Regions from separate parts of the Frondihabitans sp. GW821-FHT04F02 genome, predicted to be linked through region 2. Evidence: predicted binding sites of a transcription regulator. Region 2 holds the regulator's gene; the other holds the start of a gene.

Region 1 (7,418 bases), on a different contig from region 2:
GGTGGAGCCGGTGATCGGGATTCGGAGGTTGCGCTCGAACGCGCCGTCGATGCCGAACCGCGAGCCCGCAGTCACGGTGACGCCCCGGGAGCGGGCCGCGAGCGACAGGGCGGAGCTGAGGGGGGCGCCGAGGCCGATCCACAGGGCCAGACCGCCGTTGACCGTCGGCACCTCCCACTCCGGCAGGAGCTCGCTGAGCAGGCGCACCGCGGTATCGCGCCCGGCACCGAGCTCGATGCGCCGGGCCTCGCGGATGCGCGGCAGGTGCGCCATGGCCTCCACCGCGACGAGCTGGTCGAGAACCCCGTTGCCCATGTCGCCGGCGGGCCGGGCGAGGGCGAAGCGCTCGATGAGGTGGCGTTCGGCACGGATCCAGCCGATGCGCAGGCCGCTCCAGATCAGCTTGCTCATCGAGCCGACGGTGATGACCGTGGCGCCGTGCGACGGCAGCGCGGCGAACGGGGTGGTGGTGAACGGCCGGTCGATGTCGAGGTCGGCGGGGGTCTCGTCGACGAGCAGCGGGGTTCCGGTGCGCGCCGCGGTGGTGAGCAGGAGCTCGCGGTCGTCGTCGCGGAGGCTCGCGCCGGTCGGGTTGTGGAAGTCGGGGATCAGGTAGGCGAGGGCAGGACGCGCATCGCGGAGGGTCTCGGCGAGGCCGGGCGCGTCGGTGCCGCCGAGGGGGAGCGGGCTGGCGACGAGCCGCGCGCCGGCTGACAGGAAGGCGTCGAGGGCGTGCGGGTAGCTCGGTGTCTCGACCACGACGCGGTCGGCCCGGCCGAGGAGCGTCCGGGCGATGAGCGCGATGGCGTGCTGGGCGCCGAGCGTCACGAGGATGTTGTCGGCGGTGGTGGGGGCGCCCTTGGCGGTGTACTGGTCGGCGATGGCCTGGCGGAGTTCCTGCGCCCCGAGAAAATCGATGCCGCCTCGCGCGACGTGCTCGGGCAGGCGAACGAGGGCCCGGGCGGCGAAGTCGGCCACCTCGGGCCACGCCTGGGGGGTCGCCTTGCTCAGGTCGAGGTCGACGGGGCCTGAGACGTCGGCGGGGCGCGTCGCGTCGGGGAGCTCGAGCACGCTGCCCGAGCCCTGGACGCTCGACAGCACGCCGCGTTCGCGCAGGAGCCGGTACGCCGACACGACGGTGGTGCGGCTGATGCCGAGCGCGCGGGCGATCTCGCGCTCGGCCGGGAGGCGGGTGGACGAGCGGACGCGGCCGTCGATCAGGAGCACGTTCAGCTTCTCGGCGAGCTCGATGTGCGCGACGCCGCCGTGGCGCCATTCGCCGAGGAGGGTCTGGAGCGCGTGGGTTCCGAGGGCGGTCGTCGTGGTCACGGAGCCACTTTACCGGGATTGGTCCTTTCTGCGGCCACCAAAGCAGGATTGGATCTCGACATGACCTCATTGGACCCGTCAATAATCGCCCTGCTCGTCTTCGCCGGGATTGGCCTCGTCGCCGTCGCCTTAGTCGTCGTCGCCGTCGCGCGCGACGGCTACGGGCCGGTGCCCGACCGCGATGGAGGTCGCCGCACGACTCAGCGCCGCAGCGTCTGAGCCGGGTACTCGCCGAACCGCTTGACGTAGGCCGACGAGAATCGGCCCGAGTGCGCGAAGCCCCAGCGGAGGGCGATCATCGACACGGTGGTCTCGGAGGGGGCCGCGGCCAGCAGCTCGCCGCGCACCCGGTCGAGGCGGACGCCCCGGAGGTACTCGCTCGGCGTCGACTCGAACTGCTGGTGGAAGGCGTGCTGCAGCCCGCGCAGGCTGAGGCCGGCCGCGTCGGCGATCGCCGTGGTCGTGATCGGCTCGGCCGCGTGCTCGTGGACGAACTCCAGGGCTGCGACGAGCCGCGCGTTGCCGGGCGCGACCGCCAGACCTCGCCGCTCGGGGCCCTCGTGCGCGAACGTGTCGAGCAGGGCTCCGGCGAGCAGCCGCTTCGCCTCGGACTGCTGCAGCTCGGTCGAGGGCGTGCCGAGGATGGCGCGCGCGGCCACCTGGACGGCCTCGTTCCACGCCACGAGCGCTGCCGTGTCGGGAATCGCCGTGTGGTCGAAGTGGAGCCGGCTCGGCTCCGCGCCGGCTCGCTCGGCCGCGATCCGTTCGAGGTAGCCCGACTCGAAGTGGATGAGGTTCTGCCGGAAGTCGCTGAGGTGGAACGCGTACCGCCGACCCGTCGGGAACATCGCCGGTCGTCCCCGCGCCATCCGCAGCTCGTCCGCGCCGATGTCCATCAGGCCCTGGCCGGCGGTCAGCCACGACACGATGTACTCGCCCTCGGGCTGCACCGTGCCGCGGATCGATCCGAGAAACCTCGACGACCGCAGGGTCACGTCGTCGTCGCCGTCGATCGTGTAGCGGTACGCGAACGGCAGCTCGGTCTGCTCCGCGTAGAAGCCGGAGCCGTTGTAGTTGCCCGCGTACAGGGCGAAGGCCTCGTCGAGGTCGCGTCCGTGGTGGTCGGCCTTGATCTGGGCGGTATCGGGCGTCTGCTCGGCGTCCGGGCTGTCATGGTGCTGGCTCATCGATGGGGATGCTCGCACGTGGGTGACGCTTGCGTCATCCCCTGGTGCGGCCGTGTTTTTCCTGGTAATGGGCGAGTGTTAGGCACACCTCCGGCGCTGACCGGGGACTATCCGAAAAACGCCAGGCGACAAGGGCAGAGTGGAGGTCCGTCCCTGAATTCACAAGGAGTACTCGATGTCGAACGACAACCCGTCTGGTGCCGGTTCTGCCGGAGACCCCGCTGCCGACCGCCCTCAGGCCGGCCCCGCCCCGCAGTACGGCGAGTACGCGCCTCCGGGTGCTGTCCCGCCGCCCGTCACGACGCAGCCCGCCGCCGACTCCACGGGATCGCAGGCCGAGCAGGCCGGCGGCTTCGGCGCGTTCGCCGGCGGCGGCTACCCGCAGGTCGTCGCGACCTACACGAAGTACGAGGACGCCCAGGCCGCGGTGGACCGCCTGAGCGACGAGGGCTTCCCCGTCGAGAACGTCTCGATCGTCGGCCACGACATCCGCACGGTCGAGAACGTGTCGGGGCGTCTCACCAACGGCAAGGCGGCCGGGCGCGGTGCGCTCAGCGGCGTCTGGTTCGGCCTGTTCCTCGGCTTCCTGTTCGCGATCTTCGCCAATGCGAACCTCGTCGCGGTGCTCCTCACGGCCGTCGTGGCGGGTGCCGTGTGGGGAGCCCTGTTCGGATTCGCCGGGCACGCCATGACCCGCGGCCGCCGCGACTTCTCGTCGATCAAGACCATGGAGGCCGGCCGCTACGAGGTGCTGGTGCGCGGGGAGTTCTCCGCCCGGGCCTCGCAGGTGCTGACTCAGGCTGTCTACAAGTAAGGGTTGAGTCCACCCCGCTCATCTTTGTGAGCGGGGTGGGAATGTCTCGCGTCCTCCTGCGTTGAGTTGAGTCAAAGGCACTCAAGTTTCTCCTGGAGGTTCCATGCCCGACAACGTCGACATCAGCCGACTCCTCAGCCGTCGCACGCACGAGCTCATGGCCGCGGCGCGCGAGATCGCCGTCTCGCGCGGTCACGCGGAGCTCGACGCTCTCCACATCCTTCGGGCCGCGCTCGACCTCCACCCGGCCAGCGACCTCGTCGCCTACGTCGGAGCCGACCGCGACGCCCTGGCCGCGGCAGTCGACGGCCGCCTCCCCGGCGCGTCCGCCGATGCCCCGCAGCGTCCGGCCCTGACCGCGGCGGCCCAGCGGATCCTGCTGGAGGCCGCTCAGGCGGCACGCGCGTTCGGCTCGACCTACGTCGACCCGGAGCACGTCGTCTTCGCGCTCGTCGTCGATCAGGGCTCCGCGCCCGGCCAGCTGCTCGGCGCCGCGGGGATCACTCCCGAGGCCATGCAGCGCTTCGTGCAGTCCGGCGGCCCCGCGCAGGCGGCGGCCGGCGCCGAGCCGGCTTCCGAGACGCCGACGCTCGACCAGTACGGCACGGATCTCACCGCGCGAGCTCGCGAGGGCCTCATCGACCCGGTCATCGGCCGCGCCGATGAGATCGAGGCGACCGTCGAGATCCTGCTCCGCCGCACCAAGAACAACCCCGTCCTGATCGGCGAGCCTGGCGTCGGCAAGACCGCCATCGTCGAGGGTCTCGCCCTGCGCATCGTCTCCGGCGACGTGCCTCCGGTGCTCCGCGACAAGCGCGTGGTCGCCCTCGACCTGCCGGGCATGGTGGCGGGCACCCGCTACCGCGGCGACTTCGAGGAGCGCCTCACCAAGGCGATGGACGAGATCACAGCGCACTTCGACGAGCTCATCGTCTTCATCGACGAGCTGCACACGGTCGTCGGCGCCGGTGCCGGAAGCGACGGCGGAATGGACGCCGGCAACATCCTGAAGCCGCGTCTCGCCCGGGGCGACCTCCACGTCGTCGGCGCCACCACGCTGGCCGAGTACCGCCGCGTCGAGAAGGACGCCGCACTCGAGAGGCGCTTCCAGCCCGTCCAGGTGCCCGAGCCCTCGGTGGCCGATGCCACGGCCATCCTCGGCGGGCTCGCCCCGCGCTACGAGGAGCACCACTCGGTGACCTACACGCCCGAGGCCCTCGCGGCCGCAGTGGAGCTCTCGCACCGCTACGTCAGCGACCGCTTCCTCCCCGACAAGGCCATCGACCTGATCGACCAGGCCGGCGCGCGCCGTCGCCTGCGCCTCGGGCTCGTCGTCGACACCGCCGCCCTCCAGGCCGAGCTCGCCGAGCTCGAGGCCGAGAAGAACCGCGCGGTGGCGGCCGAGCGGTACGAGGAGGCGTCGGGGCTGCGCGACGCGATGACGGCCGTCGAGGCCCGGCTGGCGGAGGCGTCCGGCGTTCCTGCGCCCGAGGACCTCGCCGCGAACGCCGACGCGGTCATCACCGCCGACGACATCGCCGAGCTCATCTCGCGCGCCACGGGGATCCCCGCCGCGCGCCTCACCGACGGCGACCGCTCACGGCTCGCGCTGCTCGAGACGGAGCTGCACGAGCGCGTCGTCGGTCAGGACGACGCCGTCGCGGCGATCGCCAAGGCCGTCCGGCGCTCGCGCACCGGGCTCGGCGACCAGCGCCGCCCGACCGGCAGCTTCCTCTTCCTCGGCCCGACGGGCGTGGGCAAGACCGAGCTGGCGAAGGCCCTGGCCGCGTCGCTGTTCGGCGACGAGACCGCCATGCTGCGCTTCGACATGTCGGAGTTCGGCGAGCGCCACACCGTCTCGCGCCTCGTCGGCGCCCCTCCCGGCTACGTCGGCTACGACGAGGCCGGTCAGCTGACCGAGCGCGTGCGCCGGAACCCGTACTCCGTCATCCTGCTCGACGAGATCGAGAAGGCGCACCCCGACGTGTTCAACCTGCTGCTGCAGGTGCTCGACGACGGGCGCCTGACCGACGGACAGGGACGCACTGTCGACTTCCGCAACACGGTGGTCATCATGACGTCGAACCTCGGGTCGGAGTTCTTGGCGTCGCGGAGCGGTGCGATGGGCTTCGTCGGCGGGCCGGCCGACGGCGGCGGTTCTGACAGGCACAGCGGGTTCGGCTCGGACAAGGCGCTGCGCGACCGCGTGATGGGCAAGCTGCGCGAGGCCATGCGACCGGAGTTCCTCAACCGCATCGACGAGATCGTGCTGTTCCGCAAGCTCGAGCGCACGCAGCTCGCAGCGATCGTGTCGCTCATGCTCACCGAGACCGGCGCCCGGCTCGCCGCGCAGGGCATCCGGTTCGACGCCTCGCCCGAGGCCGTCGACTGGCTGGCCGAGCACGGGTACGAGCCCGAGTACGGCGCTCGCCCGCTGCGCCGGCTGATCCAGCGCGAGGTCGACGACCGGCTCGCGACGCTCATGGTCGACGGGCGCCTCGCCGCCGGGTCGACCGTGCGGCTCGCGGTGGCCGGCGGCGGCCTGACGGCCGACGTGCTGGTGGCGGCGGCCGTCTAGCGGCCCGGCCCGCCGGCTCCTAGCCCCGCCGTTTCGGCTCCATCCCTCCTGCGCGACAGCGGGGATCTGCCGAAACGGCGGGGCTTCGCGCGTCGTGGCGCGGCCTCAGGCGTTGAGCGTGCCGTCGTAGAACGGGCTGGCCGACGGCGCGAGCGCGAGCGAGGCCTTCGCCGTGGCGCTCCACTCGTCGACGACGACCTCCGTCGAGCCCGCCTCGACCCCGTCGAGCACCGCGATCACGACGTCGCGGGGTGCGAGCAGCGGACCGTCGTAGCCGGCCATCATCTCGGTGTCGGCGGCTCCGAGGTGGACGCCCGTGACGAGGGTCCCCTGCGCTGCGAGCTCGAGGCGCACGCCGTTCGTCATCGCCCAGCCGGCCGCCTTGGCCGCGCCGTACGCGCCGGCGCCGATCCAGTTGAACCACGACAGCGCCGACAGGACGTTCACGATGCCGCCGCCGCCGTTCGCCCGGAGGATCGGTGCGAACGCCCGCACCATGCTCAGGGTGCCGAAGAAGTGGGTGTCCATCTCGCGGCGGATCAGGGCGAGGTCGCCCGCGACCAGGTCGGCGCCGGTCGAGACGCCGGCGTTGTTGATCAGCAGGGTGACGTCCTGAGCTGCCGCTGCCACGGCGTCGACAGACGCCTGGTCGGTGATGTCGAGCGGCAGGATCGCGACGCCGGTCAGCCCGGACAGCTCGGCGTCGACGCCCTCGGGGCGGCGGGCGGTCGCGTAGACCTTCGCCGCGCCGCGCGCGAGCAGCTCTTCGACGAACTGCCGGCCGATGCCGCGGTTCGATCCGGTGACGAGGACGATCTGGCCTTCGATGTTCATTGGTGCTCCTTTTCCGGTGCCGTCCGTTCGGCACTCGTCGAGCGTACGAATCAGGACATGCGCAGGTCGATGCCCGGAGAGACCAGATCGATAGCCGATCGACTCATGTGCGCAGATGCAGAGATGCTCGGAGGCTATCCTGAGCGGATGGACCTCCTTGCCGACGTACTCGCGGTCTCCGGCGTCCGCGGCACCCTCGGCGCCCGGATCGAGGCCACCGCGAGCTGGGGTGTCTGGTGGACCGACAACCCGGGCGCCGCCTTCTACGCCGTCACCTCGGGCACCGCATGGCTCGGCGTGCCCGGGCACGACCCCCGACAGCTGATGCCCGGCGACGTGGTCCTCCTCCCGACAGGGGTGGGCCACACTCTGACGAGCCACCCGGGCGCTCCCGCGCCGCTCTGCGACTCGAGCACGGCCGCCCACGCCCGGCGCACGGGCGGGGTGCTCCGGTTCGGCGACGGCGACGTGCAGACGCACATCCTCGGGGCCGCCTACCGCCACGACCCGGCGGTCTCGACCCAGGTGCTGGAGCTGCTGCCGGAGGTCGTCCACATCCGCGCCGACAACGGGGGCACCTGCCTCGACGACACCGTGCGCCTCCTCGCCCGCGAGCTCGCCCACCCGCAGATCGCAGCGAGCGTAGTGATGAACAGCCTGGTCGACATCCTGCTCG
Region 2 (7,418 bases):
CTACTCGATCGAGAAGCTCCTGAAGGAGAACGACGAGAAGCTCCCCGCCGACGTCAAGACCGAGGTCCAGGGCGACGTCGATGCGCTGAAGACCGCGCTCGCCGGCGACGACGAGGCGGCCATCAAGCCAGCCGTCGACAAGCTGACCGAGTCGCAGCAGAAGATCGGCCAGGCGCTCTACGCATCCGACCAGGCCTCCGCTTCGGCTCCGACCGACGAGCCCGCCTCCGAGACCCCGGCCGACGACGAGGACATCGTCGACGCCGAGGTCGTGGACGACGAAGACGACAAGAAGTAGCCCGTGACCGACGACAAGAACGGCACCCCCGAAGAAGAGCCGCTCCAGCCGACCCCGGAGTCGCCCAGCGAAGACGGCGGCACGGCCGACGTCGAGGGCGCGGAAGAGCTCGTCGAGGCCGAGGGCCCCGATGTCGAGCTGTCGGTCGAAGACGAGGCGATCCTGGATCAGGCCTCCGTCGACCTCGTGGCCGACATGCGCCAGGACATGCTCCGTGCGCAGGCCGAGCTGGTCAACTTCCGAAAGCGCGTCGAGCGCGACCGGGAGGCGAACCGGGACGCCGTTGTGGCCGAGGTGATCCGAGCGATCCTCCCGGCTCTCGACGATCTCAGCCGCGCTGAGCAGCACGGCGACCTCACCGAGGGCCCGATGGTGGTCATCGCGCAGAAGCTCCGCAGCGGATTCGATCGCTTCGGACTCACGCAGATCGGAGCCAAGGGCGACGTGTTCGACCCGAAGTTCCACGAGGCGATCGTCCAGCTCCCCACGGCCGACGTCACGGTCAACACCGTGGCCGATGTCATCGAGCCGGGCTATGTGCTCGGCGAGAGAGTGCTCCGGGCGGCCAAAGTCGCCGTCTCGGTCCCGGCCTAGGCGCTACAGCTCCACCGGCGGCGGGCTCCCTCCAGGGGCCCGCCGCCATACTGATACTTCCGCGTCCTTCGAGGGGCGCGAGTGACACACAGAAGGGCGGCACGAGTGGCCAGCCAGGATTGGTTCGACAAGGACTTCTACGCCGTGCTCGGCGTGTCCAAAGACGTGACCCCCGCGGAGCTCAAGAAGGTCTACCGCAAGCTCGCCCGCCAGTACCACCCCGACTCGAACCCCGGCGATGCCAAGGCCGAGGCCAAGTTCAAGGAGATCTCCGAGGCCAACTCGGTGCTCTCCGACGCCGCGCAGCGCAAGGAGTACGACCAGATCCGCGCCATGGGCTCGGGCGCGCGCTTCACGGCGGGTGCCGGCGGCCAGGGTGGCGGGGGAGGCTTCGAGGACGTCTTCGGCGGCATGTTCGGCCAGGGCGGCCGACAGGGCGCGGGCGCCGGGCAGTATCCTTCAGGAGCGCGGGGCGGCGGCTTCGAGGACATCTTCTCCGGCATGTTCGGCGGCGGCGGCTTCGGCCAGACCAGCGGCGGCTACCGGGGATACGGCGGCCCGAGCAAGGGTCGCGACATCGTCGCCTCGACCACCCTCGACTTCCGCACGGCCATCACCGGCGACACCATCACGCTGACGCAGTCCCAGGGCAAGCCCATCAAGGTGCGCGTGCCCGCTGGCGTCCACGACGGCCAGAAGATCCGTCTGCGCGGCCGCGGCGAGCCCAGCCTCGACGGTGGCGAGTCGGGCGACATCGTCCTGACGATCGCCGTCCGCCCGCACCCCGTGTTCGAGCGCGACGGGCTCAATCTGCGACTCGATGTCCCGGTGACCTTCGCCGAGGCTGCCCTCGGCGCCACCATCGAGGTGCCCACGCTCAGCGGCGAGAACGTCCGCCTGCGCGTCGCGCCCGGGACGCCCAGCGGCCGCGTCCTGCGGGTCAAGGGCCGCGGGGTCGATGCGAAAGACGGAAAGGGCGACCTGCTCGCCACCGTCCAGGTGGCCGTGCCTTCGCACCTCAGCGACAAGGCCAAGGCGGCTGTCGAGGCCCTCGTCGCGGCGCTGCCCGTCGAGAACCCGCGCGGCGACCTGCTCGACCGGGCCAAGCAGAACTCGTAGCCCCGATCCTCGTAGTCTGACGACTATCCCGAGCCGGTGAGGAGGCCGACCATGGACGAGTACTCGCCGATCTTCGCGATCGCGGTCGCTGCCGAGCTCGCTGAGATGCACCCGCAGACGCTCCGCCAGTACGACCGCCTCGGACTCGTCATCCCGACGCGGACGGCTGGCAAGTCGCGGCGCTACTCGATGCGCGACGTCAATCAGCTGCGCGAGATCTCCCGCCTCAGCGGCGAGGGCGTCAGCCTGGAGGGCATCAAGCGGATCCTCGAGCTGGAGAACCACGTGACCGCCCTGCAGTCGCGGGTACGCGAGCTCGAGTCTGCGCTCGCCGACGAGCTGCTGAACCGACCGGGGTCGCGGGTGTTCGCGGCGTCGTCCGGCGGCGGCGTGGTGCCGCTTCGGGCCGGGCGGCGGCCGGAGCGCCCGACGCAGGTGGTGCTGTGGCGGCCCGAGGGGCGGTGAGGCGGCGGTGAGCTTCGTCCGGCCGGCGCAGGTGCCGCGAGGCCCCGTTCCTGCGCCCCCTCGGGTCGTCGAGCTGGCGGCAGGAGACGCGATCATGCCGGTCTGGGTGAACGAGGTGGGCGGTCTGACGTTCCAGCTCGGCGAGGGCGACACCCGGCGGTTCGCCAAGTGGGCCCCGCACGGACGCGGCCTCGACCTGGCCGGCGAATTGGAGCGACTGCGCTGGGCCGTCGACCACGCGCCGGTGCCGCGAGTGCTCGACGAGGGGCGCGACGCTGACGCCGAGTGGCTGGTGACGGCGGGGCTGCCGGGCCGGAGCGCGGTGGACGATCGGTGGCTCGCTGATCCTGCGCGGGCTGTGTCGGCGTGCGGTCGGGCGCTGAGGGCGTTCCACGACACCGTGCCCGTCGACGGCTGCCCGTTCGACTGGTCGATCGAGGAGCGGGCCGCAGGCTCCACGTTCGACACCCGCGACGCCCCGCCGATCGACCGGCTCGTCGTCTGCCACGGCGACCCCTGCGTGCCCAACACGATCCTGAACGACGACGGCTCGTGGTCGGGCATGGTCGACCTCGACGCGCTCGGAACCGCCGACCGCTGGGCCGACATCGCGGTCGCGACGATGAGCCTGGCCTGGAACTACGGCCCCGGATGGGACGCACCTTTTCTCGAGGCGTACGGCGTCGACGACGACCCCGCGCGCATCGGGTTCTACCGGTCGCTCTGGAACCGCACCTGAGACCGGGCTAGGGTCGGGCCATGAAGAAGGTGTCAGGGACCATCTCTCATCCGCTCACCGTCGAGGAGCCGATCGTGCTCACCGGGGTCGCTCCGAGGGGAGCGCTGGTCTGCGAAGGTGGTTCGCTCGACCTCCGCGGCGTCGTCGGCGACCGGCTGACGATCGAGCCGGGCGGGTACGTGCTCCTCAGCGGCACCTGCGACGCGACGGTCGCGATCCACTCCGGCGGGTTGCTCGAGATCGCAGGCACGCTGAACGGCCGCATCGCTCGCAACGACGGGGAGGTCTGGGCCATGGCGGGCTCGACCATTCAGGGACGGCTGCTGACGGCGCTCGGTCTGCTTGGGCCTCTTGACCCGGAGGCGACAGTCGAGGCGGGAGCGCCGCGGTTCCGGTTGACGTCGGTCGGAGGTCTTCTCGAGGTAGTGCCCTAGCCGTCAGGTGGTGTGCGCGTCGAGGAGGCTCTCGGAGCAGGGAGCGGGGAGCTGGTGCAGAGTCTCCGCGGCGAGTTCTGCTGCGATCGCGTCGCAGGCGAGAGTGGCCTGCCGCAGAGCGCTGTATGACCGCGTGAGCCGCGGCTGGCCGAAGATCTCAGTGATGTTGGGCAGACGCAGCTTGTAGGCGAGACCCGCCGTGGTGTCGTGGCAGACTCGCTGCAGATGCGGATTGCCGCAGTAGTCGACGAAGAGGTCGAAGGCTGCATACGTGTGGACGTTGAGGGCCAGGCCGTCATCGTTCTGGAGATCCGCCAGGCAGGTGTCGAGGGTGGCGACGATCTGCCTCCTCACCGGATCGGGCAGGACCGGCGTCGCCAGCCGAACCGCGCCTCCGAACAGGACCCCCAGCGTCTGGATGACCTGGACGGCCTCCTCCGCCCGGGGGACGGCGACGCGGGTGTGCTTGTTCGGCACGATCTCGACGAAGCCCGCGTGCGCGAGATCGCTCAGCGCCTCCCGCACAGGTGTCCGCGAGCAGCCCAGCCACGAGATGAGGTCGTCGTCGGCCAGGCGCTCTCCTGGTTCGAGGATGCCGGACAGGATCGCCTTGAGGATCTCTTCGCGGATCCGGTCGCGCATGAGCGTGCGTGGACTCGAGCGTTGGGTCTCGGGGATGGGCATAGACACAGCGTTTCGCAACAGTTGCCGTTTGTCAAATGTTTTATGCACATATTACGTTCGGGATCTACCGACCGGGCTGTGCACATCACTACGCTTGGCTCATGCCCCTCGACCTCGCCGCCCTCCGCCGCCGTCCCGACTTCGAGGCGCCGAACCTGGTCGCGGTCGATGCCACCGATCGGCTGCTCCTCGATGAGGCGACCGCGACGCTCTCGGCACTCGGCTCCGGACAGCTCGCCGTCATCGGCGATCACTACGGCGCGCTCACCCTCGGCGCCGCGTCGGCGCACGGGCTGACCGGCATCCGCGTGTTCCAAGATCCGCTCGTGTCCGAGCTCGCACTCGATGCCAACGCGGCCGAGGTCGGTCTCGAGGGCACGTATGCGCACCACTCCCTCGACGGGGCGCTGGTCGACGGGGCCAGGGCCATCCTGCTCCAGCTGCCCCGCTCGCTCGCCGCGCTCGACGAGATCGCCGGCCTCGTCGCGCGCCACGCCCATCCCGAGGTCGTCGTCTACGCCGGCGGAAGGCTCAAGCACATGACGACCGCGATGAACGACGTGCTCCGCGAGCACTTCGAGGTGCTCTACGCGGGTCTGGCGCGGCAGAAGTCGCGCGTGCTGACAGCGTCCGAGCCGGTCGACCCGCCGGTGGAGTCGGCCTGGCCACGCTCTCAACGGCACGATGATCTCGGCCTCGCCGTCGCCGCGTTCGGCGCCACGTTCGCCGGCGCGAAGATCGACATCGGCACGCGCGCCCTGCTCGACGTGCTGCCGGAGGCCCTTCCGTCGGCCGATGTGATCGTCGACCTGGGGTGCGGGTCGGGTGTGCTCGCGGTCACAGCCGCCCTGACGCGGCCCGAGGCCCGCGTCATCGCGTCCGACCAGAGCGCCTCGGCTGTCGCGTCCGCTCGGGCGACAGCAGAGCTGAATGGCGTCGCCGACCGCGTGACGGTCGTGCGCGACGATGCTCTCTCATCGCAGGCCGAAGGGTCGTGCGATCTGGTGCTGCTGAACCCGCCCTTCCACGTCGACGCCGCGGTCGAGCCCGGCATAGCGCTCAAGCTGTTCGAGGCGGCGGCTCGGGTGCTGCGGCCGGGCGGAGAGCTGTGGACGGTGTACAACTCGCACCTCAAGCACAGAGACACCCTGGAGTCCGTCGTGGGTCAGACGCGTCAGGTCGCGCGCAACCCGAAGTTCACCGTCACGGCCTCCGTCCGACGCTGACGGGCACCCGCGTCAAGCCAGTGGTTCCCGGTGCCGTGCCGTTCCGATGTCGCCGACCTGCTCGAACAGCCAGGCCGTGCTCCGTTCGGCTGCGTCGCCCAGAAGGGCTTCGCGGACTTCCTGCTCTTCGCGCTCGTGACGAAGGGGATCGCCTGTACTCGATTCCGACATGGTCACCTCCCGTTGGCGTATATCGGTTATCCCCGTCGTCCGCAGATCGAGGTGGGATCAGTCTTGCCCCGACCACGAGGTCCGCGTCCGGCTCCCAGGTGAAATTAATCGGCCGTTCTCATACAGTCGGCCCGGACCCCAGCTTGCCCAAGGACAGGTTGCACCTCGTTGCAATCGTCGATAGGAGAGACCGTGAATTCCTGCGACTCGTCTAGTCGAGCCGTTCCTCGATCGTGAGCGACGCCTCGATGTAGGCGAGTAGCGCGCTCCCGTACGCGTTCTCGGCGTCCGGCGCCGCGAACACCTGGATCTCAGCGCCGATCGTGGTGCTCACCTCGAAGTCGCCGGCCTCGGTGCGGGTCAGCGCATGGAACGTCGGGCCCAGCAGGTCTCGAAGCTGGTCCTCGCGCGGCAGCCAGAGCGAGTCGTCGGTCGACACCGAGTCGAGAGCCCACTCGGTGGTGCCGTTGAAGCCGAGCTCCGTGCCGGTCGGGTAGGTGTGCGCCTCGATGGTCATCTCACTGATGGTGAAGATCTCGGGGTCGCCCTCGCCCGGGTCGAAGGCCTCGCTGTCGATGAGAAAGCGGTCTCCGGTTGCGGGTCGCCAGCGGAGTCCGGCGTCGTGGAGGTTTCGGGCGAGAGCGACATCGATCATGCCGCCATCCTGCCCGACGCGGCTCCTGCCTGCTCGTCCGGCCGGGGTGCTCACGGCAGGGGCGCAGGAACGCGGAATGGGCGCCTCCCACAGGAAGGCGCCCATTCCGCGTGCTCGGCTTACTTCGTCGCTGCCGTGATCGTGTTCGCGGCTCCCTTGTCGTCCACTTCCGGCTTCGAGGCGCCGGTGTACTTCACGGCGTTCTCGTTGCCTGACAGGCGGACACGAGTCGTGGCGTCGTCGACCGTGATGGCGTTGCGGTTGCCCTCGACCACGAGGTCGGTGGTGCCCTTCAGCGCGATAGAGGCGCCGGTTCCGACGACGCTGGTCAGATCGCACTTCACGTCGACGGTCTTCGGCTTCTTCGCTGCCTTGAGGGCGTCGGCGTCGATCAGCATGAAGCCGTCGATGCACTTCAGCGTGACTGCCGACGGCACTCGCGTTGCGGTCGGCCCGGTCGGTTCGGGCTCCGTGACCTCGCTGGCGACTGTGCAGCCGGTCAGGGCGGCGCTTGCGCCGATCAGGAGGGCGACGGCGGACAGTCGTGCGGTGGGGCGGCGCATCAGCGTGCCGTGACGGTGTTGCCCGCCGTCGTTCCGGTCGTGACGGTCGGTGCTGCCCCGCCGTGAGTGAGCGCGTTGTCGTTGCCGCCGAAGTCGACCTTCTCGACGCTGGCGACGGTGACCTTGTTGTCGCTGCCCTCGAACACGAGGTGCTTCACGGCGTCGAGGGTGATGGTGCCATTCGTGCCGACGACGCTGACGACGTCGCAGCTTCCGGCCAGGTCGATCTTCGGTTTCTTCGCCGTGGGGGTGAGGACGGCGACGCCGTCGACGCACTTGTTGACTACCGGATCGGCCGGCGTCGGGAGCGAGGCCGTGGGCGTGGGGGCCGAGGTCGAGTCGGCGGTGGTGTCAGTCGAGGTGCAGCCGGCGAGGACAGCGACGAGGCCGGCGCCGAGGGCGAGCGTGAGAATCGGGGTCTTCTTCATGGCGTTCGTGCTTTCTGGCGAGTCGGGGCAGGAGAGTGTGAG

What was found. Region 2 encodes HspR, which represses chaperone genes until heat shock. Its sites were predicted from a motif close to AAGTTGAGTCNNNNNGACTCAACTT; they were not measured.
Region 1: a site for HspR is predicted at 3,394-3,418, ahead of AC07TY_RS06860 (ATP-dependent Clp protease ATP-binding subunit). Genes of this name have one in related genera too.

Annotation. Positions count from the first base shown of each region.
Region 1 is NZ_JBWKSZ010000002.1:358,084-365,501, forward strand. It holds gene yczR (MocR-like transcription factor YczR) at 1-1,329, opposite strand, end outside; gene AC07TY_RS06845 (hypothetical protein) at 1,390-1,548, shown strand; gene AC07TY_RS06850 (AraC family transcriptional regulator) at 1,530-2,516, opposite strand; gene AC07TY_RS06855 (YflT domain-containing protein) at 2,692-3,330, shown strand; gene AC07TY_RS06860 (ATP-dependent Clp protease ATP-binding subunit) at 3,434-5,908, shown strand; gene AC07TY_RS06865 (SDR family oxidoreductase) at 6,014-6,742, opposite strand; gene AC07TY_RS06870 (AraC family transcriptional regulator) at 6,890-7,418, shown strand, end outside.
Region 2 is NZ_JBWKSZ010000006.1:151-7,568, reverse strand. It holds gene dnaK (molecular chaperone DnaK) at 1-298, shown strand, start outside; gene AC07TY_RS15615 (nucleotide exchange factor GrpE) at 302-892, shown strand; gene AC07TY_RS15610 (DnaJ C-terminal domain-containing protein) at 998-2,011, shown strand; gene AC07TY_RS15605 (heat shock protein transcriptional repressor HspR) at 2,063-2,476, shown strand; gene AC07TY_RS15600 (phosphotransferase) at 2,484-3,215, shown strand; gene AC07TY_RS15595 (hypothetical protein) at 3,236-3,649, shown strand; gene AC07TY_RS15590 (GntR family transcriptional regulator) at 3,653-4,333, opposite strand; gene AC07TY_RS15585 (class I SAM-dependent methyltransferase) at 4,435-5,559, shown strand; gene AC07TY_RS15580 (pilus assembly protein CpaE) at 5,942-6,385, opposite strand; gene AC07TY_RS15575 (DUF3060 domain-containing protein) at 6,505-6,948, opposite strand; gene AC07TY_RS15570 (DUF3060 domain-containing protein) at 6,948-7,376, opposite strand.